DNA from 3 places in the Massilia sp. PAMC28688 genome. Region 1 is predicted to be linked to each of the others. Evidence: predicted binding sites of a transcription regulator. Region 1 holds the regulator's gene; each other region holds the start of a gene.
The links. Region 1 encodes HrcA, which represses chaperone genes, less so after heat shock. Its sites were predicted from a motif close to TTAGCACTCNNNNNNNNNGAGTGCTAA; they were not measured.

Region 1 (7,157 bases):
TTTTGGGTTTAGACAAACTTGCTCGGCAGCGCTACCATCCCGGGAAAAAAAACCCGATGCTGCAATGCGTCGCAGGCGTGTATCCAAGGAATATTTCACCATAATGCGAATTCCAGCTGTGGTGGACGCCAATGACGTAATAGCCGCCCTTCAACCCTTCGCCCCAATGAATCGCGCCTGAATGATTGCTCGATTCCCAGCCGGTGTGAATCGGCTTTTCCCAGCCAGTACGACTATTCCAGTGATGGCTCGACGTATGAAGCCGATAGACCTTGCCTGGCCAATCCCAACTTATACTTTCGTTATTGATACAGTTTGCACGGCTGAACCACACCAGCCCAGCCTGCGCTTTGGACGCAGCGGACATTGCCGCCGCGGCAAGCACCAAGCATATCGTCTTCGAAAACGTTCTCGTCATGAAAAATCCTCTTTTGAATTGGCATCGAAAAGCGACGCAGATTCATCATGGAGAAACATTAATTCTTTGCCATTGCGCTCGGTCATGCACTTTGCATTCAGAATTACTCGCTTGAGGAATCTCACAAACCATTTTGATGGACAGCGCCTTAGCGATGTCGGCGATCGGCGATTATGAAGATATCAGGCCGTAGCGGTCTGGGAGCATCGCAGCGAAGAGCGATGGACCGCTAGCGCAGCACCAGCTTGAGGGCCGGCTTTTCGCCGTAGTCTTCATAGCGCTCGTTGATGCCGGCCACGCAAAAGGTCATTTCTTCGAGCAGGTCCGGGGCCCGCTCCTTCATCTGCGCCGCGTCCTTGACCACCACCTCCAGCACTTCATTTGGATTGAGGCGAAAGCGCGTCATGCCGTCTTCATCGCGCAGGTAGCTCAGGCAGTCCACCCACGCGTCCATGGTGTTGCCGTACGTGTCGGGAAAGCCGAACGCGCGCTTGCACTCCTCGTGAAACGTATCCCACCCGGCGATTGCCGCCCCGTTCAGTTCAACGCTGGCCATGTTCATTCTCCTTGTTTGCCTGGGTGACGAAACTGAGCTTGCCCAGGCCGCGCATTTGCGCAGTGCTCATCACCTTCGCCACGGTGTCGTAGCGCGTATTCTTGTCTGCCATGAGCTGCAGCTCCGGCTGCGGGGTCGTAGCGGCGGCCAGCGCCAGCTGTGCGTCAAGCTGGGCCGGCGTTACGGCAGCGCCATCGAGGTACACGATGCCCGCCGCATCGATGGCGATGATGATGCTGTGCGCCTGCGCCGGCGTGGCAACCATGCCGGCAGTGGGCAGCGCCAACCGCATCTTGTGCGTCAACAGGGGCGCGGTCATGATGAAGATCACCAGCAGCACCAGCATCACGTCGACCATGGGCGTGACGTTAATGTCGCTCATCATGGCCTGTGGCCGGGCCGGTTGGAAGGCGCCGAAGGTCACGCCGCCTCCTGGCGCGTAAAGTACGCGTGCAGGTCGTGGGCAAAGCCGTCCAGTTCGGCCAGCGTGATGCGGTTGATGCGGTTGAACGCGTTGTACGCCAGCACCGCGGGAATGGCCACCGCCAGCCCGGCCCCGGTCATGGTCAAGGCTTCCCCCACGGGCCCGGCGACATGATCAAGCGCCCCTGGGCCCGCAGCCGACACCTTGGCCAGCGCATGATAGATGCCCCACACCGTGCCGAGCAGGCCCACAAATGGCGCCGTCGCGCCAATTGAGGCCAGCAGCGTCAGGCCGCTTTCAATGCGCCGGGTCGAGTGCTGGATTTGCTGGCGCAGCAGGCGCACCATGTGCTCGGTGCGGGGCACGCTGCCACCCAGGCCCGGCATTGCCCCGGCCTGCTTCAGGCCGGTGCCCGGCAATGGCGAAAAGATGTGTTCCGTGTCGGCTACCGACAGCATGGCGACGCCGTCGCTGACGGTGGGCGCTTCCCAGAAGCGATCGACCGCCGGCGCGGCGCGCCGGATGCGCCAGCTGGTCCAGCCCTTGAAAAGGATGACACACCAGCTCACCAGCGACATGGCCAGCAGCAAGACCATCACGGCCTGGCTGACGGCATCGCCCTGCTCCCAGAGGCGCGCCAGTGCCAGTTCCAGGGCGTTGGCACCGTGCGGGCTGGGGGCGTCGGGCATGGCGGCACCGGATCAGGACAGGGCCAGCACGTCCTGCATGTCGAACAAACCCTTGTCGCGGCTGGCCAGAAAGCGCGCAGCGCGCAGCGCACCGTGGGCATAGGTCACGCGGCTGCTGGACTTGTGGCTGATTTCGATACGTTCGCCAATGCCGGCGAACAGCACGGTGTGGTCACCCACGATATCGCCGCCGCGAATGGTGGCAAAGCCGATGGTGGATGGATCGCGGGCGCCGGTCACGCCTTCGCGGCCGTAGACCGCGCACTGCTTCAAGTCGCGCCCGAGGGCGTCGGCAATGACTTCGCCCATCTTGAGCGCGGTGCCGGAGGGCGCATCAACCTTGTGCCGGTGGTGGGCCTCGACGATTTCGATGTCGTAGCCTTCGGCCATGCTCCTGGCGGCCATTTCCAGCAGCTTGAGCGTGACATTGACGCCCACGCTCATGTTAGGCGACAGCATGATGGCAATCCTGGCACCAGCTTCGCGAATGGCATCCTTGCCGGCGTCGTCGAAACCGGTGGTGCCGATGATCATCTTGATGCCATTGGCCACGCAGTAATCGAGGTGGTGCAGCGTGCCTTCGGGCCGGGTGAAATCGATCAGGAAATCGGCATCGGCCAGGCCCAGTGCCAGATCGGACTGAATGAGTACGCCCGTCAGCTGGCCGCTGCCGGCGCCGGCATCGGTGCCGATCTCGGGCGAGCCGGGCACGCCCAGCGCGCCGGCCAGCACCATGTCGGGAGCGGCAGCAATGGCGTCAATCAGCATTTTTCCCATGCGCCCGCTGGCGCCGGCCACCGCCACCTTCAACTGACCGCTTCCCGATTCACTCATGCCCATTCCTGTTGTTGGATAAATTTAATTGTTGATGTTTATTTCTTGATGTTGATCGCCGCCGCGCCCACTTCTTCCTTCTTGGGCGCGCTCTGGGACGATTTGACCTTGCGCGGCGGACCGGCGATCTGGGCAATGTATTCCTGTTCGCTTGGCAGATTGCCGCCTTCAATGCGCGCTACCTTGTCATCCTTGAAGTGGACCACGACCCTGGCGCTGGTGAGGGCGCCATTGCCGCGCTGCAGGTAAAACGGATAATCCCAGCGGTCGGCATGGAAAATGTCGGTCAACAGGGGCGTGCCGAGGATAAACCGCACCTGGTCGCGGCTTTGCCCGACTTCGAGCTGGGCCAGCATTTCCTTGGAGACGAAATTGCCCTGCTGAATATCGGGACGGTAGGGCGAAAATACCCACAGGAACTTCTGCAGCTTGGTGGCCTGCACGGTCTGGCTGCCGGTGCCGGCGACGGGTCCGTCATTGGTGACCGGCGCCGGGGGCGCGGTTGCGGCGCGCATTTGCGCACAGCCCGACAGCACGAGGGCGGCGCCCAACAGGCCCGCCGTCATGGCACGCTGGCGAAAACGGTGCAAAACTGGAGTAACTACACGCATAGGGAACCTCAAAACGTTGAACGGAAGCCTAGGCGCCTCCGTCTAAAACGCTATATCATAAAGCACTGCGCCCATAAACGAGTAAAACATGAGTAACAATCCTAGCGACCTGAAGGCAAGCGGCCTGAAAGCAACCCTGCCCCGGCTGAAAATTCTGGAAATTTTCCAGAACAGCGAAGTGCGCCATCTGACAGCCGAAGACGTCTACAAGTTGCTCCTGACCGAAAACATGGATGTGGGCCTGGCCACCGTGTACCGGGTATTGACGCAATTTGAGCAGGCGGGCTTACTGCACCGCAACCACTTTGAAACCGGCAAGGCGATTTTTGAACTCAACGCCGGTTCGCACCACGACCACCTCGTCTGCTTGGACTGCGGCCGGGTCGAAGAGTTCTACGATGAAGAGATCGAGCAGCGCCAGCACAAGGTGGCCGTCGAGCGCGGCTTCAAGATTGCCGAGCATGCACTGGCCATCTACGGCAACTGTGTCAAGACGGACTGCCCACACCGCCATTAACGACGGCGATTGATCCCTCAGTTGTTGCTGAGCGCGTTCGACAGCAGCTTGGCCGTGATATCGACAATGGGAATGACCCGCTCGTAAGCCATGCGGGTGGGGCCGATCACGCCCAGGGTGCCGACGATCTTGCCATGGACTTCGTAGGGCGCCGTCACCACGCTCATTTCCTCCATGGGCACAAGATTGGATTCGCCGCCGATAAAAATCTGCACGCCCGATGCCTTGCTCGACACGTCCAGCAGCTGCATGAGGCCGGTTTTCTGTTCAAACATGTCGAACATCTGGCGCAGCGAACTCATGTTCGACGACAGGTCCGACACCGACAGCAGATTGCGCTCGCCCGCAATGACCATGTCGTCGGACTGGTCGGCCATCGCTTCGCTGCCCGCCTCCACCGCCGCCTGCATCAGGCGCCCCATGTCGTCGCGCAGCTGGCGCAGTTCGCCCGTCACGCGCAGGCGCACCTCGTCGAACGACAGCCCCCCGTAATTCTGGTTGATGTAGTTGGCCGACTGGATCAGCTGGGTGGGCGTATAGTCCGATTCGGTCAGCAGCAGGCGGTTCTGGACGTCGCCGCGGGGATCGACGATGACGAGCAAGATGCGCTTTTCGGACAGGCGCAGGAACTCGATTTGCTGGAACACCGACTCGCGGCGCGGACTTTGCACCACGCCTGCAAATTGCGACAGCGAGGACAGCATTTGCGCGGCGCTGGAAATGAGCTTTTGCGGCTGCAGCGTCTGCAAGCGCATGCGCGACTCGACCGATTGCTCGTCGAGGTGCTGCACGGTAAGCAGGGTATCGACGAAGATCCGGTAGCCGCGCGGGGTGGGCACGCGCCCGGCCGAGGTATGGGGACTGGCCACGTAGCCCATCTCTTCCAGGTCAGCCATGATGTTGCGGATGGTGGCCGGCGACAGGTCGAGGCCGGAAATCTTGGACAGCGCGCGCGAGCCGACCGGCTGGCCGTCGGCAATATACCGTTCGACCAGCGCTTTCAGCAGTGTTTGAGCTCGGGTGTCGAGAGGCATGATTCGGGTATGGTCAAAAACAGACTTGTCAGTGCCATATTATGCACGTTCGCCGCGCGCACGTGGCGATTGCCTGCCATGACGCGCCCGCGTCAGTCGTGCTCGCGCTTGAGCCAGTCCAGCAGCTCGTCAAAATTGCTGACAATGGCGTCCGGCACCACGGCGTGTTCCAGGTGCCGGCTGCTGCCTGCCCGGTTGAGCCAGACGGCGCGCAAGCCCGCCTGCTGCGCGCCGCGGATGTCGAGCAGCACGTCGTCGCCCACGTAGACGGCGTCGGCCGGATCGACCCCGAGGGCCTTGCAGGCAGCATGGAAAATGGCCACGTCCGGCTTGGCGTAACCGAGCTCGTGGGCGGCGACCGACACCTTGAAGTGGTGCGACAGGCCAATGGCTTGCAGGTCTGCATTGCCATTGCTGATCGATCCCAGCTTGGCGCGCCCTTTCAGGCGCAGCAGGCCGGGCAGCACGTCGTCATAGGGGACCACCGCGTTGCGGGCGGCGAAGAAGTGAATCATGGCCTGCTCGACCTTGTCGATATCCTCGCCTGCCTCTTCAAAGGCCGACAGCAGCCCGGCCCGGCGCAGGGCGCCCAGGTCCAGGTGAAACTCGGGCTGGGTGGCGAGCAGGGCGAGCCGCTTCTGGCGCAGGTTGTCGATGGAGAAACGGTCGGCCACGCGGGGCGCGTTTTCCTGCAGCCACTGGTGCAGCCTTTGCTCGGCCTCGATGATGACGGGCGCAATCGGCCACAGCGTATCGTCCAGGTCGAACAGAATGGCCTTGGGCCAGGCGCGGCGCGATGTCGTGGTCATATCCAGACTCGGTAGAGGGGGTTATGTCTAGCATAGCGAGGCGCAGGGGGAAAATCAATCGAGGCAAGCCTCGGTTTTCGCTGCGCGCAACGCAGCGTGGTTATTTGGGCCGATTGCCGTCTCCCAGCCACCGTTACATGGTGAAACAACGCAAACGAGCCGTCGTGATAGTAAATGCACTAAAATGGCGTCCAATTCTTTCCGCGGCGCCCATCCGGCCTGCCCGCTTCACCAGATTCGGAGATTGCATGAAAAATAAGTACTTCAGTAGCGCCACAGCCACAGGCGCTGCGCTGGCGTGCGCACTGGTCCTGTCGGCCTGCGGCCGCGGCGAAGAGCCGTTTCCCGACCAGCCGATTCCCGTCACCCTGGTCAACGTGACCAAGCCGGGACTCAAGCTCAGGCTCAATGGCGGCACCCCGGTCGATGTCGCTCCCGGAGCCGGTTTCCAGTTCACCCAGTTCGTGACCGCGAATACGGCGTACAAAGTCGAACTGGTGGAAAAGGCAGAAAAGGTTGACGGCCAGGTGGTCTACGAAATACCGGCCAATGCCAAGACATGCAGGGTCCTCAATGGCGACGGCAACGTGGGCATCTATCCTGCCCAGGGCATCGCGGTGTCGTGCGAGCTCATCACCTATCCCCTGGGCGGCACCATCACCGGCCCGCACGCCGGCCTCGTGATCAACAACGGCAGTGGCACGTATACGGCAGCGGCCAACGAAACCGCGCTGACAGGACAGTTCTCGCTGCCGCCGGTGCCGGAAGAAGTGCCTTACAGCGTGACCATCCTCAAGCAGCCCACCAACGGCACCTGTGTCGTGTCGCAGGCTGCCCCCCAGGCCAACCCGCCGATTGCGGCGCCCGTGGCCAGGATGCCCAACGGTGGCGTGACCAATTTGAACATTTCGTGCACCTGACAGGGGCTTTGGAGAATATATGAAATCATCCTTTATGCGTCCGGCCCTGCTGCTCGCACTTGCTCTGGGCCTGTCCGGCTGCGGCGGCAAGGCGACCTACCCGATCAATGTCAACATCAACAAGACCCAGGCCGAAGGCCTGGTGTATTTCCCGCTCGTGTTGAAGGACACGATCAGTGGCCAGACCCTGACCATCAATAGCAGCACGGCCACCACGGTCTCCTTCCCCAATACGCTGGAATACGGTACCGAGTACAACATTGTTGCAGCGACACCGGCGCCCCATACGAGCTGCCAGATCCTTGACGGCAGCGATGTGGCCGGACGGCGTGCCAGCATCGAAGT
Region 2 (7,157 bases), 1.4 Mb from region 1:
CCTGGGCTACCGCCCGGGCAAGATCATGCATATGGGCACCGACGAACTTAGCGAACTGGCCAATAAGGCTGGAGCGACCACGCCGCCCCCGGACGCCAGCGACCCGGAACTGAGCCTGTGCCTGGAACTGATCCGTGGCCACAAGATGCACGAACTGCGCCAGCGCATGGCCCAGGCCCAGCTGCAACTGGGGCTGCGCCGCTTCGTCACCGACGTGGTGGCGCCGCTGACGACGCTCGTTGGCGATTCCTGGGCCGCCGGCAAGCTGGCCGTGTTCGAGGAACACTTGTACGCGGAAACCTTGCAAAGCGTGATGCGCAATGCCATTTTTGCGGCCAACCAGCAGATCGGGCATGCCAGTGCCACCCCGCGCGTGCTTCTCACCACGGTGCCGCAGGAACGCCACGGCCTGGGCTTGCTCATGGCGGAAGCGCTGCTGGCCCTGGAAGGGGCGCACTGCGTTTCGCTCGGTGTGCAGACGCCGCTGTCGGACATCGTCCATGCGGCCCGCACCCAGCAAGCCGACATCGTGGCCCTGTCGTTCTCCACCGTCATGTCGCCGCGCGCGGCCATTGAAAACGTGGTGGAACTGAAGAACCGGCTCGGTCCCGGCACCGAAGTCTGGGCCGGTGGCAGCTGCGCGGCACTGGCCCGGCGGCAGCTGGGACCGCAGTGCGTGCTGGATTTATCCGACATCCCGGGCGCCATCGCCCGCTGGCGTGCACAGCATGCGGCCCTTGCCAGTTAGGCAGGATTGAAAAAGAAACCGCAGTCTGCTCTGGTAGAATACGCGCGATCCATTTCATCGTGCCCGCGATTGCCGGGCATGTGCATGCTGCGCCCTCCCATACAGACCAATGTTTAGTTTTTTCAAGAAAAAACCGCCGCCTCCCGAGATTGCGCCGCCACCGCCGCCTGAGCCGGTAAAGCAGGCGACGGCTGTGGCACCGCCTGAGGTGGTGCCCGCACCGCTGCCGCCGGCCGCGCTACCCCCGGCCCCTGCTGCACCGGCCCCTGTATCGTCAGCCGCGGTATCACCGGCCTACGTTCCGCCGGCCCACGTTCCACCGGCCTACGTTCCACCGGCCTATGTTCCGCCAGTTGGTGTGCAAGCGGTCGATGTGGCGCCTGTCGACGTGCCGCCGGTACCGGCCGCAGAGGCGCCCGTCACCATCTCGACGCCGCCGGCCACACCTGCCCCTGCCGTCAGCTCGCGCCGCTATGGCACGACGTCCACCTTTGTCCCGCCCCCGGTGGCACCGCCGCCGCCGCCCGAGCCGGTGTACGAACCGGAACCGGAACCGGAACCGGAACCGGAAGTCGAGATCATTCCCGAAACGGCCGAGCGCCCGACCACGGAAGCGGAAAAGAAAAAGACGTGGATGGAGCGGCTCAAGTCCGGCCTGTCCAAGACATCGAGCAACCTGAGCCTGCTATTCGTGGGCGCCAAGATCGATGAAGACCTGTATGAAGAGCTCGAAGCGGCGCTGCTCATGTCCGACGCCGGCATGGACGCCACACAGTTCCTGCTCGATGGCCTGCGCCGCAAGGTCAAGGATGAGCGCCTGCTGGACGCCGCCGCCGTCAAGGGCGCCCTGCGCGTTCTCATGACAGATATGCTGCGCCCGCTGGAAAAGCCGCTGGAACTGGGCCGCTACGAGCCGCTCGTGATGATGATTGCGGGTGTCAACGGCGCCGGCAAGACCACCACCATCGGCAAGCTGGCCAAGCACATGCAGAAGTACCAGCAATCGGTCCTGCTGGCCGCCGGCGACACCTTCCGGGCTGCCGCCCGCGAGCAGCTCATGGTCTGGGGCCAGCGCAACAACGTGACCGTCATTGCCCAGGAATCAGGCGACCCGGCCGCGGTGGCGTTTGATGCGGTGCAGTCGGGCAAGGCGCGCAAGATGGATGTCGTCATGGTCGACACCGCCGGCCGCCTGCCCACCCAGCTGCATCTGATGGAAGAACTCAAGAAGATCAAGCGGGTGATCGGCAAGGGCATGGATGGCGCGCCCCATGAAGTGGTGCTTGTCATTGACGGCAACACGGGCCAGAACGCGCTGGCCCAGGTCAAGGCCTTCGACGACGCCCTCAGCCTGACCGGCCTCGTGATCACCAAGCTCGACGGCACAGCCAAGGGCGGCGTGCTGGCGGCCATTGCCCGCACCCGCCCGATTCCCGTGTACTTCATTGGCGTCGGTGAAAAACTCGATGACTTGCAGCCTTTTAAGGCCGACGAATTTGTTGAAGCATTGCTCGGATAAGGCCTCATGATTGAATTTCAGTATGTGTCCAAACAGTATTCGCCCGATGCCATTGCACTGCGCGAAGTATCGCTCACCATTGCCAGGGGCGAACTGGTCTACCTGGCCGGCGCATCCGGTGCCGGCAAATCCACCCTGCTCAAGATGATTGCCGCCATCGAGCGGCCCACGTCCGGCCAGGTGCTGGTCAACGGCCAGGACATTGGCAAGCTGCCGCGCGCCAGCGTGCCCTACCTGCGGCGCAACCTGGGCCTGATTTTCCAGCAGCAGCGCCTGCTGACTGACCGCTCGGTATTGGCCAACGTGATGCTGCCCATCCTCGTAACCGGCGCCTCGCGCGCCGAAGCGGATCGCCGCGCGCGCGCCGCCCTCACCCGCGTGGGCATGGAAACGCGGGCCCTGGCGCGGCCGCTGGAACTGTCGGGCGGCGAACAGCAGCGCGTGGCGATCGCGCGCGCCATCGTCAACCGCCCCCAGATCATCCTGGCTGACGAGCCCACTGCCAACCTTGACCGCGTGAGCGCCGACAAGGTGCTCGACGCCCTGCGCGCCTTTAACGCCGCCGGCGTGACGTGCATGATTTCCACCCACGACGAGCAGGTGCTGGACCGCGCCGGTCGCGTGATCCGGCTCGACCATGGCCAGCTGACGGGGAGCACGCAATGAAGAGCTGGTTTCGTGAACACCGCTTTGCCATGGGCGCGGCGCTGGCGGGCCTGTCCCGCGCGCCCGGCAGCTTCCTGTTTAACGTTTTGGTGGTGGCAATTGCCCTGGCCCTGCCCTTCGTGGGCCTGACCTTGCTGGAAAACGTGCGCCCCATGTCGCGCCAGCTCTCGGTCGACCCTGAAATCAGTGTGTTCGTCAGCACCGCCACCACGCGCGAGCAGGCACTGGCGATCAAGCCGGCCCTGGCCACTATTGTCAAGGATTACAGTGCCCAGATCACCTTCGTGCCGCGCGAAGACGCCCTGGCCACGCTCAAGGCGCAAAGCGGCCTGTCGAACGTGCTCGACACGCTCGGCGAGAACCCCTTGCCGGACAGCTACGTCATGAAGCTCAACAGTTCGGGCGCGGCGTCCGATGCGGCCCGCGTGGAAGCGGTCGCGGCCCGGTTGCGCGCCCTGCCCGGGGTTGACACGGTGCAGGTGGACTCGGCATGGGTCAAGCGCCTCTCGGCCCTGCTCGGGGTGCTGCGGACAGCCTTGCTGCTGCTGGCCATCACATTGGGGATGGTGGTGATCGCGGTGGTGTTCAATACCATCCGCCTGCAGGTGCTGACCCAGCGCGAGGAAATCGCTGTCAGCAAGCTGCTGGGCGCAACCGACAATTTCATCCACCGCCCCTTTTATTACACGGGCGCCCTGCTGGGACTGTGCGCCGGGGCCGTGGCCCTGGGTGCCGTGGTGCTGTCGCTACGCCCGCTCAACACTGCCATTGCCGAGTTCGCAAAACTGTACGCATCGCAATTCCAGCTGGTGCCCCTGCATCCGCTGGCCATGGCCTTGCTGCTGGCGATCAGCGCCTTCCTCGGCCTGCTGGGAGCGATGCTGTCGGTACAGCGCCACCTGGCGCGGCTTCGTTAAGCGAAGCTTAAACGCGCCGGCGTTTGCACTCACCGTGTGCGAACGAACAGTTCCACGGTGGGTCAAAGCGTAAGGTGAGAACTCCCGAGTGAAGCAGCAATGGTTTGACACCGATCAAATCGCACTATGATCGCTCCTCTAGAGTGAGGTCTGCCCTGATCGTTTTGCCGAGAAGTAATATTTTATTGCTATCGGGGCCATTTAATCCATTGATTGGCACTCATCCTTGGGGAGTGCTAATATATGCCTGCATGGCGGGGTTATCGAACAAATCCGCCGCCAGCAGCCCAGCATTACGCGTCGCGCCACCGCTGTATGGCGCCTTTGCAGTCCATCTCTTACGAGGAAAAACATGACGACGTTGTCCGCACAATCTGCCCTGGTTCCGGCCGGTAATCGTGCTCTCGGACTCGGCTTTACTGGCAACCTTGGCAATATTGACGCCTATATTTCGGCGGTGAACCGCCTGCCCATGCTGAGCCACGACGAAGAGATTTCCCTCGCCAAGCGCCTGCAGGAAAACAATGACCTGGCTGCCGCGCAGGAGCTGGTTCTGTCACACCTGCGCCTGGTGGTGTCGATTGCGCGCGGCTACCTCGGCTATGGCCTGCCACACGCCGACCTGATCCAGGAAGGCAATATCGGCCTGATGAAGGCAGTCAAGCGTTTCGACCCCAACCAGGGCGTACGCCTGGTGTCGTACGCCATGCACTGGATCAAGGCCGAGATGCATGAGTACATCCTCAAGAACTGGCGCCTGGTCAAGGTCGCCACCACCAAGGCACAGCGCAAGCTGTTCTTCAACCTGCGCAGCAACAAGCAGGGTCTGGACGCCATGTCGCCCACCCAGATCGATGCCCTGGCCAAGTTGTTGGACGTGAAGCGCGAAGAAGTGATCGAGATGGAAACCCGCCTGTCCGGTCGCGATATCGCGCTGGAGGCGCCAACCGATGACGAGGACGACAAGTTCTCGCCCATCGCCTACCTGTCGTCCGACCTGTCGGAGCCGACCAAGGTGCTGGAAGCCGAACAGGTCACGCGCCTGCAGTCCGAAGGCCTGGAAAGCGCCCTGTCCAAGCTCGATGCCCGTTCGCGCCGCATCGTGGAAGCGCGCTGGCTGGCCAACGACGATGGTTCCGGTGCCACGCTGCACACGCTGGCTGAAGAGTTTGGCGTGTCGGCGGAACGGATTCGCCAGATTGAATCGGCTGCTCTCAAGAAAATGAAGGGTGCGCTGTCGGCTTACATGTAAGCGGCCAACTCTGCCTCAAAAAAAATGCCGCGCAGTTTGCACTGCGCGGCATTTTTTATGGGCGACAACCGGCGCTGAGTTACCGGTTGTGCACTGCCGGCGGAACGCCCAGATCACGCGCACGCTTTTCGCGATTGACACGATCACCATCGCGCATGGCAATGGCGGCATCCGCGTGCTGCACCTGGCGTGCCGCTTCCGCATCCTGCGCCACTTTTCCGTCTGGTGACATTGCATTGTCAGAGGTGGCGCAACCGGCAAGTCCGGCAAAAGACAGCAAGGTGATGAGGTAAGAAACATTCTTTTGCATTCAATTCTCCAGTTCGTTTGTGATTTTTCTCTCCTTTGAATCAAACAACCAGGTTCGACCTACTTCGATGTCACACCTACCGGTGGGCAGTTCATCAATTCAGACGGCGACTGTCATACAAGAATATTCCACATCAAATAATATGCCAGCAATATGCCGGAGGTGGGCATCTTACGTTCACTTACAAATCGGCGACGACCTCACGCCAGGGCCGTGGCGCGCTACGCAATCTGTACTTTTTGTCTATGATTGCTTTTTCGACTCATCCAAGGAGTGCGAACATGAAAGCCAACTTCCTGTATCCGATTGCCGCAGTGATGCTGGCGACCGGCTGCGCTGCTGCCCCACCCAAGGAAATTCCCATGAACGCTACCATCAAGCTCCAGCCAACCCGTACCGCCGAGATTGGCGACAACGCCCGGCTGCGATTTGACGGTGTCGAAGACAGTCGCTGCCCGCCAGATGTCCAGTGCATCACTGCCGGCATGATCACTTACAAGTTCACGCTGACGGCCGACAATGGCACCGAGTCCTTCGCGCTCAACAAGGACAAGCCTTCTTACGACGCAACCACCGTCGCGGCGCGGGTCGCCCTCGGCCCGCTGGTGGAACCTGCTCCGCGTGCCACCACCGCGTCCACCCCGCCACCGGTCCACACGGTGACGCTCAAAATCACCCGGCGCTAAGCTACTCCGACCCATCATGAGCAATAACGCGCCGCGTTACCTGGCCCTGGTCCTGTCACTGCTGATTGTCCTGCCCGCCGCCGCCAAGACCCCGGTGGCCACCGGCCGTGGCGGCGCGGTGGCCACCATCAGCGAACAAGCCTCGCAGTCGGCAATGACCATCCTGAACCAGGGCGGTAACGCGATTGACGCCGCCGTTGCCGCAGCTGCCACGCTGGGTGTGACCGACCCGTTCAGCTGTGGCATTGGCGGGGGTGGCTTCATGGTCATCTACCTGGCCAAGGACAAGCGGGCGGTCACCATCGACCACCGGGAAATGGCACCTGCCAGCACCACGCCGTCCCTGTTCATGGAAAATGGCAAGGAGATGGACTACACGGGCGCCATTGCCAGCGGCGCTGCCGTGGGCGTGCCGGGCACGGTGCGCGGCTGGCACGAAGCCCTCTCGCGCTATGGCCGCATGTCGTTCAGCCAGGTGCTGGCCCCGGCGATCCGGGTCGCCAAGCAGGGCTTCAAGGTCAATGAAACTTTTCATCGTTTGAGCCGCGAAAATGAAAGAAAATTTCAGCTCTTTGCGACCACGCGCAAGCTCTATCTGAAGGATGGCAAGGCACTGCCGGTCGGCACCGTCATCCGCAATCCCGACATGGCCAGGGCCTACGGCGAAATTGCCACGCGCGGCACCAAAGGCTTTTACACCGGTCCCATGGCGCGGGCCATCACGCAGGCAGTCAACCAGCCGCCCGCAGCAGCGGGAGTGAAGGTCCGGCCCGGCAATATGACGATGGCCGATCTGGCCAATTACGAAGCGCGCATCCGCGCCCCCATCCGCAGCACCTATCGCGGCCATGACATCATCGGCATGCCGCTGCCGTCAAGCGGCGGCGTGACCATTGCCGAAGCGCTCAACATTCTGGAAGCCTACGACCTCCAATCCCTGCCGCGCGCAAACGCCGAGCACTTGTACCTGGAAGCGAGCCGCCTGGCCTTTGCCGACCGCAACGCCTATCTGGCCGACCCGGAATTTGTCGATGCGCCCGTGGCCGGCCTGCTGAGCAA
Region 3 (7,157 bases), 740 kb from region 1:
TCGCAGCCGCCAATGACCACGACGCCATCCATCCACTGGCCGTTGACGGCCGTTTCAATACAGTCGGCAATGACTTCGCGCGAGATCAGCGAATACTTCATGCCTTCCGTGCCCATCGACATGCCGTCGGAAATGGTGGGCGTGCCGAACACCTGGGGATTGCCGCCCGCACCCTTGATGGTGGAAATCGCGATGTCGGCCAGCTTTTGCAGGCCGGAATTGCATGGCGTGATGGTGGAATGGCCATTGGCCACGCCGATCATGGGCTTGCTGAAGTCTTCTTCCTGGTAGCCCATGGCGTAGTACATGGAGCGGTTCGGGCTGCGCGACACGCCTTCGGTAATGTTGCGGGATCGGCGGTTGTAGCGCGGCTGGTCTGCCATGGTGGACTCCGTGAAGGTAAGTAACGATGGTGAAAGCATGCCGCGCCGGCAAGGGCAAGTCAAATATAAGATTTACGTGCCTGTGATACGTTTAAGATATCATAGGCAGCACTATGAATCGAAAGACGTATCAATGAATGTCGAACTGCGCCAGCTGCGCTACTTCGTCGCCGTCGCCGAGGAGCTGCATTTCGGGAAAGCGGCAGAGCGCCTGCACATGACCCAGCCGCCCTTGTCGCAAGCCATCCAGGGCCTGGAAGACTTGCTGGGCGCAGCGCTGTTCCTGCGCAATCGCCGCAACGTCACGCTCACGCCAGCCGGTGACGCCCTGCTGCCCGAGGCGCGGCGCATGCTGGCGCAGGCCGGCGAGCTGCCGGAACTGGTGCGCCGCGCCGCCGCGGGGGAAGCGGGCCGCCTGCTGCTCAACTTCGTGTCCTCCGCCGATTACAGCGTGCTGCCCCCCTTCCTGCGCCTTTACCGCAGCCAGTACCCGCAGGTGCAGATCATCTTGCAGGAAGCGACATCGGACCGCCAGCTCGACGATCTGCTGCACGCGCGCATCGATGCCGGCCTCCTGATCCCGCCCTTGCCCGACAAGGCCCGCGCGCAGCTTGATTACCTGCCGGTGCTGAGCGAGCCGCTGATCCTGGCCGCCCCCGGCGGCACCATGCCCGCAGGCGCGGTATGGCTGCGCGATGTGCCGCCGCTGCCGCTGATCATTTTCCCGCGCCCAATAGCGCCGGCCCTGCACGATGCCATCCTGGCCTGCTTTGCCGCAGCCGGCGTCACGCCCGCCATCGGGCAGGAAGCAATCCAGATGCAAACCATCGTCGGGCTGGTCTCTGCGGGCATGGGCATGGCACTTGTGCCACAATCCGTGTCGAACCTGATGCGCCCCGGCGTAGAATACCGGGCGCTGCGCGATACCACCCCGCTGGTCGAAACCGGACTGGCGTGGCGCCGCGACAATACCTCGCCCGTCCTGCAAGGCTTTTTGGAATTATTGAGGAACCACACCAATGCTGATTCACCCGCAGCCTGATCCCGTTGCCTTTACGATCTTCTCGTGGCCAGTCCACTGGTACGGCATCATGTACGTCATCGCCTTTGCCACCTTTATCCTGCTGGGCCGGGTGCGGGTGCGCCAGCCGCACATTGCCGCCCAGGGCTGGAAGAACGAGGACCTGGACGACATGCTGTTCTACGGCATGCTCGGCGTGGTCGTGGGCGGGCGCCTCGGTGAAGTGCTGTTCTATCAGCCGCACCTGCTGCTCGAACCATTGCGCATCCTGAAGCTGTGGGAGGGCGGCATGTCGTTCCACGGCGGTTTCCTTGGCGTGCTGATCGCCATGTCGCTGTGGGCGCGCAAGAGCGGCCGCCATGTGCTGGACGTATGGGATTTCATCGCCCCCTTGGTGCCGCTCGGTTATGCCGCCGGACGCCTGGGCAACTTCATCAATGCCGAACTGCCGGGCCGCCTGGCCGACCCCAGCCTGCCATGGGCCATGCTGTGGCCGGGGGTGGAAGGCCCGCGTCATCCGTCACCGCTGTACCAGATGATCGTTGACGGCTTGATGGTGTTCGTGATCCTGTGGATGTTTTCGCGCAAGGCCCGCCCGCGCCTGGCGGTGGGCGCCATGTTTGCCCTGCTCTATGGCTGCGCGCGCTTCTTCACGGAATACTTCCGCGTGCCCGACTGGCAGATCGAAGTGGCAGGCTTGCCGATCACCTCGGGCCAGGTATTGTCGCTGCCCATGATCATTGGCGCATTGCTGATGCTGGCCTGGGCGTATCGCCAGGGCGGCCGGCAGCCGGCCCGGGCTTAAGCGTCGTCAAGCGTTCAGCAGACCGGCACTGCTGGCCGCCTTCCACAGCATGTAGGCCGACAGGCAGTACAGCACCATGGCGAAGATGCGCTTGAGCTTGGCGACCGGCATGCGGTGCGCCGCGCGCGCGCCCACCGGCGCCATGGTGACGCTGGCCGCGGCAATGACCAGCAGCGCCGGCACATAAATGTAGCCGAGCGAATGGGCCGGCAAGCCCTGCTCGTTCCAGCCATGGTAAATATTGGACAGCGTGCCCGACAGGGCAATGGGAAAGCCGATCGCCGCGCTGGTGGCGACCGCATTGTGCATCTTGACGTTGCACCAGCTCATGAACGGCACCGACAGGAAGCCCCCGCCCGCGCCCACCAGGCCCGAGACCGTGCCGATGGTGGCGCCGGCGGCAAACATGCCGGCCGGTCCCGGCAGCTCGCGCGACGGCGAGGGCTTGCGGTTCAAGATCATCTGGGTGGCCGAGAACGCCACGAACAGGCCGAATACCAGCGCCAGCAGGGACGTATCGAGCTGCTTGGCGAAGTAAGGACCTATCCAGGAACCGACCACGATGCCGGGCGCGATCAGCAGCACGATGGGCCAGCGCACGGCGCCGTGCAGGTGGTGGGCGCGCACCGAGGACAGGGAAGTAAACAGGATCGTGGCCAGCGAGGTGGCAATGGCCATGTGGACCACGATTGCGGGCGGAAAGCCGCGCGCGGCAAAGATCATGGTCACGAAAGGCACCAGCACCATGCCCCCGCCCACGCCGAGAAAGCCGGCCGCAAAGCCGCCGCCGGTTCCCATCAACAGCAGTATTAATACCAGCGTCCAGTCCATCGTGTTCCGCCCATGCAGTCGGGCCTGGCCCGCGAGGGAAGCATTCTATCGCTTTCAGCCGCTACTGTTTATCCGGCTAGCAATTGGCATCAGGCGCGGCCCAGCAGGCTGTCAATGAAGGCCCATTCAGACGCTTCGACCGGCATCACCGACAGGCGGCTGCCCTTGGCCAGCAGGCGCATCTGTTCGAGCTCCGGATGGGTGCGCAGTTCTTTCAGGCTCACGAGGCGCGTCTTGCGCAGCGCCTTGACGTCCACGCTGATCCAGCGCGGCTGTTCAAGGGTAGCCTTGGGATCGTAATAATGACTGTCGGGATCGAATTGCGTGGCATCCGGATAGGCCGTGCCGGCAATTTCCACGATGCCGGCAATGCCCGGCTCAGCGCAGCTGGAGTGGTAAAAGAAGGCCAGGTCGCCTGGCTGCATGCCGTCGCGCATGAAGTTGCGCGCCTGGTAGTTGCGCACGCCGAACCAGGCCACGGTGCGCTGCGGCGCGGCCAGCACATCGTCGATGCTTACCTCGTCGGGTTCGGATTTCATCAGCCAGTAACGCATATGCCTTGCCCATAAAAAAAACGGTTGCGCACCGAATGCTCGCAACCGCTTTACGTAATAAGTGCCCCGCCTGTGCCGTTTTTGCCGGCATCCCGAACCTAATGGTTCAAGGTGGTCACAGTTAGTTCAATTTCGGGTTCGTCGAACGAGCGACGCTCACTCCCATCGAACAAATTTCCGCAACCGATGCACATAAATGGTTCAAGGAATATATGGCAATCGCGAACACCGCAGGGTGGAACGGAGTTTACTCCGATGTGTCGCCATGTCAAACGATTTTGTCCGCTTAAAAAAGATTTTCTTGCGGCGTCAGTGCTGTGTCCAACACCTCGTGCATGGACGCGAGTTTTTCCTTGACTTCCAAAATCGACAGGTCCGACAGCGGCCCTTGAGGCGCCTTGACGGACAAGAATTCCGCCGTGACGCTGAGCGCCGCCATGACGGCAATGCGGTCGTTGCCCTTGACCTTGCCCGAGTCGCGCAGTGCGCACATCTTGCTGTCCAGGTGGCTCACGGCTTCCTTGAGCACGCGCTCTTCCCCTTCCTTGCAGGTCAGGCGGTACGGGTTGCCCATGATGGTGACGTTGATTTCGGTCATTGGGTAGCCTCGTTGTGATAGGGAGCGTCGCCCTGCGGCAGTTCCTGCGCGGCGTCGGCTTCCGGCGGCATGGCGGCGAGCAGCGCTTCGACCCGCTGCTGGGCTTCGGACAGGCGCGTCATGAACGCTTCATTTTCCGCTGCCAGCATGGCATTGGACTGGCGCAAGGTGGCATTCTCGCGGCGGAGCGACACAGTCATCTCGGCGAGCCGGTTGATCTTGTCGGAAAGGTCGGTGAATTCAGAAATCATCCCGCTACTATAGGGGGCTGCAGGATTTATTTCAACCGATTCAGTACGTTAGCTCATCTTATTGATCTGGAGCATCATCTCGATGTACGCCCGGCCGAGGCCGGCACCTTTGCGATAAATCAAGCTGATCAGAGAAATAAAACGGATGATGCCTTGAAAATAGGGGTGGCCGTCCCTATAATTAGCACTCGTTAGCAGAGAGTGCTAACAACGATTTCCAGCCCCGGCTTGTGGCCGTGGCTACGAACAGCAAGTCAAACCATTGAAAACTAAGGAGTTTTGCATGAACCTTCGCCCATTGCACGATCGCGTTATCGTCAAGCGTCTCGACCAGGAAACCAAAACTGCATCCGGCCTGATCATCCCTGACGCAGCCGCAGAAAAACCAGACCAGGGCGAAATCCTGGCCGTCGGTAACGGCAAGGTCCAGGATGACGGCAAAGTACGCGCGCTCGAAGTCAAGGTTGGCGACCGCGTCCTGTTCGGCAAATACTCCGGCCAGACCGTCAAGGTTGACGGCGAAGAGCTGCTGGTGATGCGCGAAGAAGACATCATGGCCGTCCTGGTCAAGTAATTCCCAAAATTCAACGGAGAAAAAAACATGGCAGCTAAAGATGTAGTATTCGGCGACGCAGCGCGCGCCAAGATGGTTGAAGGCGTCAACATTCTGGCCAACGCCGTCAAGGTCACCCTGGGTCCTAAAGGCCGCAACGTGGTACTGGAGCGCTCCTTCGGCGCCCCCACCGTCACCAAGGACGGTGTATCGGTTGCAAAAGAAATCGAACTCAAAGACAAGCTCATGAACATGGGCGCGCAGATGGTCAAGGAAGTCGCTTCCCGCACCAGCGACAACGCCGGCGACGGCACCACCACCGCTACCGTGCTGGCCCAGGCCATCGTACGCGAAGGCATGAAGTTCGTTGCCGCCGGCATGAACCCAATGGATCTCAAGCGCGGCATCGACAAGGCAGTTGCTGCCACCGTCGAAGAGCTGGCCAAGATCGCCAAGCCATGCACCACCACCAAGGAAATCGCCCAGGTTGGCGCCATTTCGGCCAACTCCGACTACTCGATCGGCGAGCGCATCGCTGAAGCGATGGAAAAAGTCGGCAAGGAAGGCGTCATCACCGTCGAAGACGGCAAGTCGCTCAACGACGAGCTCGACATCGTGGAAGGCATGCAGTTCGACCGTGGCTACCTGTCGCCTTACTTCATCAACAATCCGGACAAGCAGGTTGCCATCCAGGACAGCCCATTCGTCCTGCTGTGCGACAAGAAGATCTCGAACATCCGTGACCTGCTGCCAATCCTGGAGCAAGTTGCCAAGGCCGGTCGTCCACTGCTGATCATCGCCGAAGACATCGAAGGCGAAGCACTGGCAACCCTGGTGGTGAACAACATCCGTGGCATCCTCAAGACCTGCGCCGTCAAGGCACCAGGCTTTGGCGACCGCCGCAAGGCCATGCTGGAAGACATCGCTGTCCTCACCGGCGGCCAGGTCATCGCTGAAGAAGTTGGCCTGACCCTGGAAAAGGTCACGCTGGCAGAACTCGGCCAGGCCAAGCGTATCGAAGTGGGCAAGGAAAACACCATCATCATCGACGGTGCCGGCCAGAACGAAGCGATCGAAGCGCGCGTCAAGCAAGTGCGCGTCCAGATCGAAGAAGCCACTTCCGACTACGACCGTGAAAAGCTGCAAGAGCGCGTGGCCAAGCTGGCCGGCGGTGTTGCCGTGATCAAGGTTGGCGCTGCCACCGAAGTCGAGATGAAGGAAAAGAAAGCCCGCGTGGAAGACGCGCTGCACGCAACCCGCGCTGCCGTGGAAGAAGGCATTGTGCCTGGCGGTGGCGTAGCCCTGCTGCGCGCACGTGCCAACATCACCGTCAAGGGCGACAATCCTGACCAGGAAGCTGGCATCAAGATCGTCCTGCGCGCCATGGAAGAGCCACTGCGCATGATCGTGCAAAACGCCGGTGAAGAAGCATCGGTGGTGGTGGCAGCGGTCCTGGCCGGCAATGGCAACTATGGCTACAACGCTGCCAACGGCACCTACGGCGACATGGTTGAAATGGGTGTTCTGGATCCAGCCAAGGTGACCCGTTCGGCACTGCAGAACGCCGCCTCGATCGCCGGCCTGATGCTGACCACCGACGCCATGGTATGCGAGCTGGCCGAAGACAAGCCAGCTGCCGGTGGCATGGGCGGCATGGGTGGCATGGGTGGCATGGGCGGCATGGACGGCATGATGTAAGCCTGGGCAGCTGGCCTGCCCTGCGTCAACAAAAAAAAGCCTGCAGCGGTTCGCCCTGCAGGCTTTTTTCATGGGCGCCAGCTTTCTATGCTGGCAGCCACAGCGCTCGCGCCCATCGCAGGCGCATACGCTCCCACAGGCCATCGTGCAGCGGCAAAATGATGACATTGCATACGGGTTCAATGAGCGCCATCGCCCCGCCAAAGGCAAGCGAACCGGTCAGCCCGAAGCCCGTCAGGAAGGCAACGCCCATGTGCATGAGCGTTTGCGATACCTTTTCGGCCGCGATCGCCAGCGCGATGCGCCTGATGCGCTGGCGCCGGGCCTGCCAGAACCTGGCGTGCCGGGGCAGCAACAGGACATTGATCACCGGCTCCACCAGCGCCGCCACGCCGCCAAAGGCGGCCGACCCCGTCATGCCATACATGAGGCCAAAAGCAATCAAGGTGTGGGTGGCAATCTG

Region 2: rpoH (RNA polymerase sigma factor RpoH) is a predicted target of HrcA. The motif match lies at 4,064-4,090, and genes of this name have one in related genera.
Region 3: groES (co-chaperone GroES) is a predicted target of HrcA. The motif match lies at 4,625-4,651, and genes of this name have one in related genera.

What each region holds. Positions count from the first base shown of each region.
Region 1 covers NZ_CP080378.1:2,368,962-2,376,118, reverse strand. Annotated here, with positions in the region: gene KY495_RS10655 (hypothetical protein) at 32-418, opposite strand; gene KY495_RS10650 (barstar family protein) at 648-974, opposite strand; gene KY495_RS10645 (biopolymer transporter ExbD) at 961-1,398, opposite strand; gene KY495_RS10640 (MotA/TolQ/ExbB proton channel family protein) at 1,395-2,087, opposite strand; gene dapB (4-hydroxy-tetrahydrodipicolinate reductase) at 2,100-2,921, opposite strand; gene KY495_RS10630 (outer membrane protein assembly factor BamE) at 2,960-3,532, opposite strand; gene fur (ferric iron uptake transcriptional regulator) at 3,621-4,049, shown strand; gene hrcA (heat-inducible transcriptional repressor HrcA) at 4,067-5,083, opposite strand; gene KY495_RS10615 (HAD family hydrolase) at 5,176-5,892, opposite strand; gene KY495_RS10610 (hypothetical protein) at 6,141-6,812, shown strand; gene KY495_RS10605 (hypothetical protein) at 6,832-7,157, shown strand, end outside.
Region 2 covers NZ_CP080378.1:925,150-932,306, forward strand. Annotated here, with positions in the region: gene KY495_RS04045 (MerR family transcriptional regulator) at 1-748, shown strand, start outside; gene ftsY (signal recognition particle-docking protein FtsY) at 858-2,267, shown strand; gene KY495_RS04055 (cell division ATP-binding protein FtsE) at 2,274-2,933, shown strand; gene ftsX (permease-like cell division protein FtsX) at 2,930-3,850, shown strand; gene rpoH (RNA polymerase sigma factor RpoH) at 4,203-5,102, shown strand; gene KY495_RS04070 (hypothetical protein) at 5,182-5,412, opposite strand; gene KY495_RS04075 (hypothetical protein) at 5,694-6,098, shown strand; gene ggt (gamma-glutamyltransferase) at 6,115-7,157, shown strand, end outside.
Region 3 covers NZ_CP080378.1:3,106,425-3,113,581, reverse strand. Annotated here, with positions in the region: gene ilvD (dihydroxy-acid dehydratase) at 1-383, opposite strand, end outside; gene KY495_RS13880 (LysR family transcriptional regulator) at 517-1,425, shown strand; gene lgt (prolipoprotein diacylglyceryl transferase) at 1,403-2,209, shown strand; gene KY495_RS13870 (sulfite exporter TauE/SafE family protein) at 2,216-3,040, opposite strand; gene KY495_RS13865 (EVE domain-containing protein) at 3,130-3,594, opposite strand; RNA gene ssrS (6S RNA) at 3,654-3,834, opposite strand; gene KY495_RS13855 (cell division protein ZapA) at 3,881-4,192, opposite strand; gene KY495_RS13850 (DUF904 domain-containing protein) at 4,189-4,443, opposite strand; gene groES (co-chaperone GroES) at 4,727-5,017, shown strand; gene groL (chaperonin GroEL) at 5,045-6,694, shown strand; gene KY495_RS13835 (DUF2061 domain-containing protein) at 6,780-7,157, opposite strand, start outside.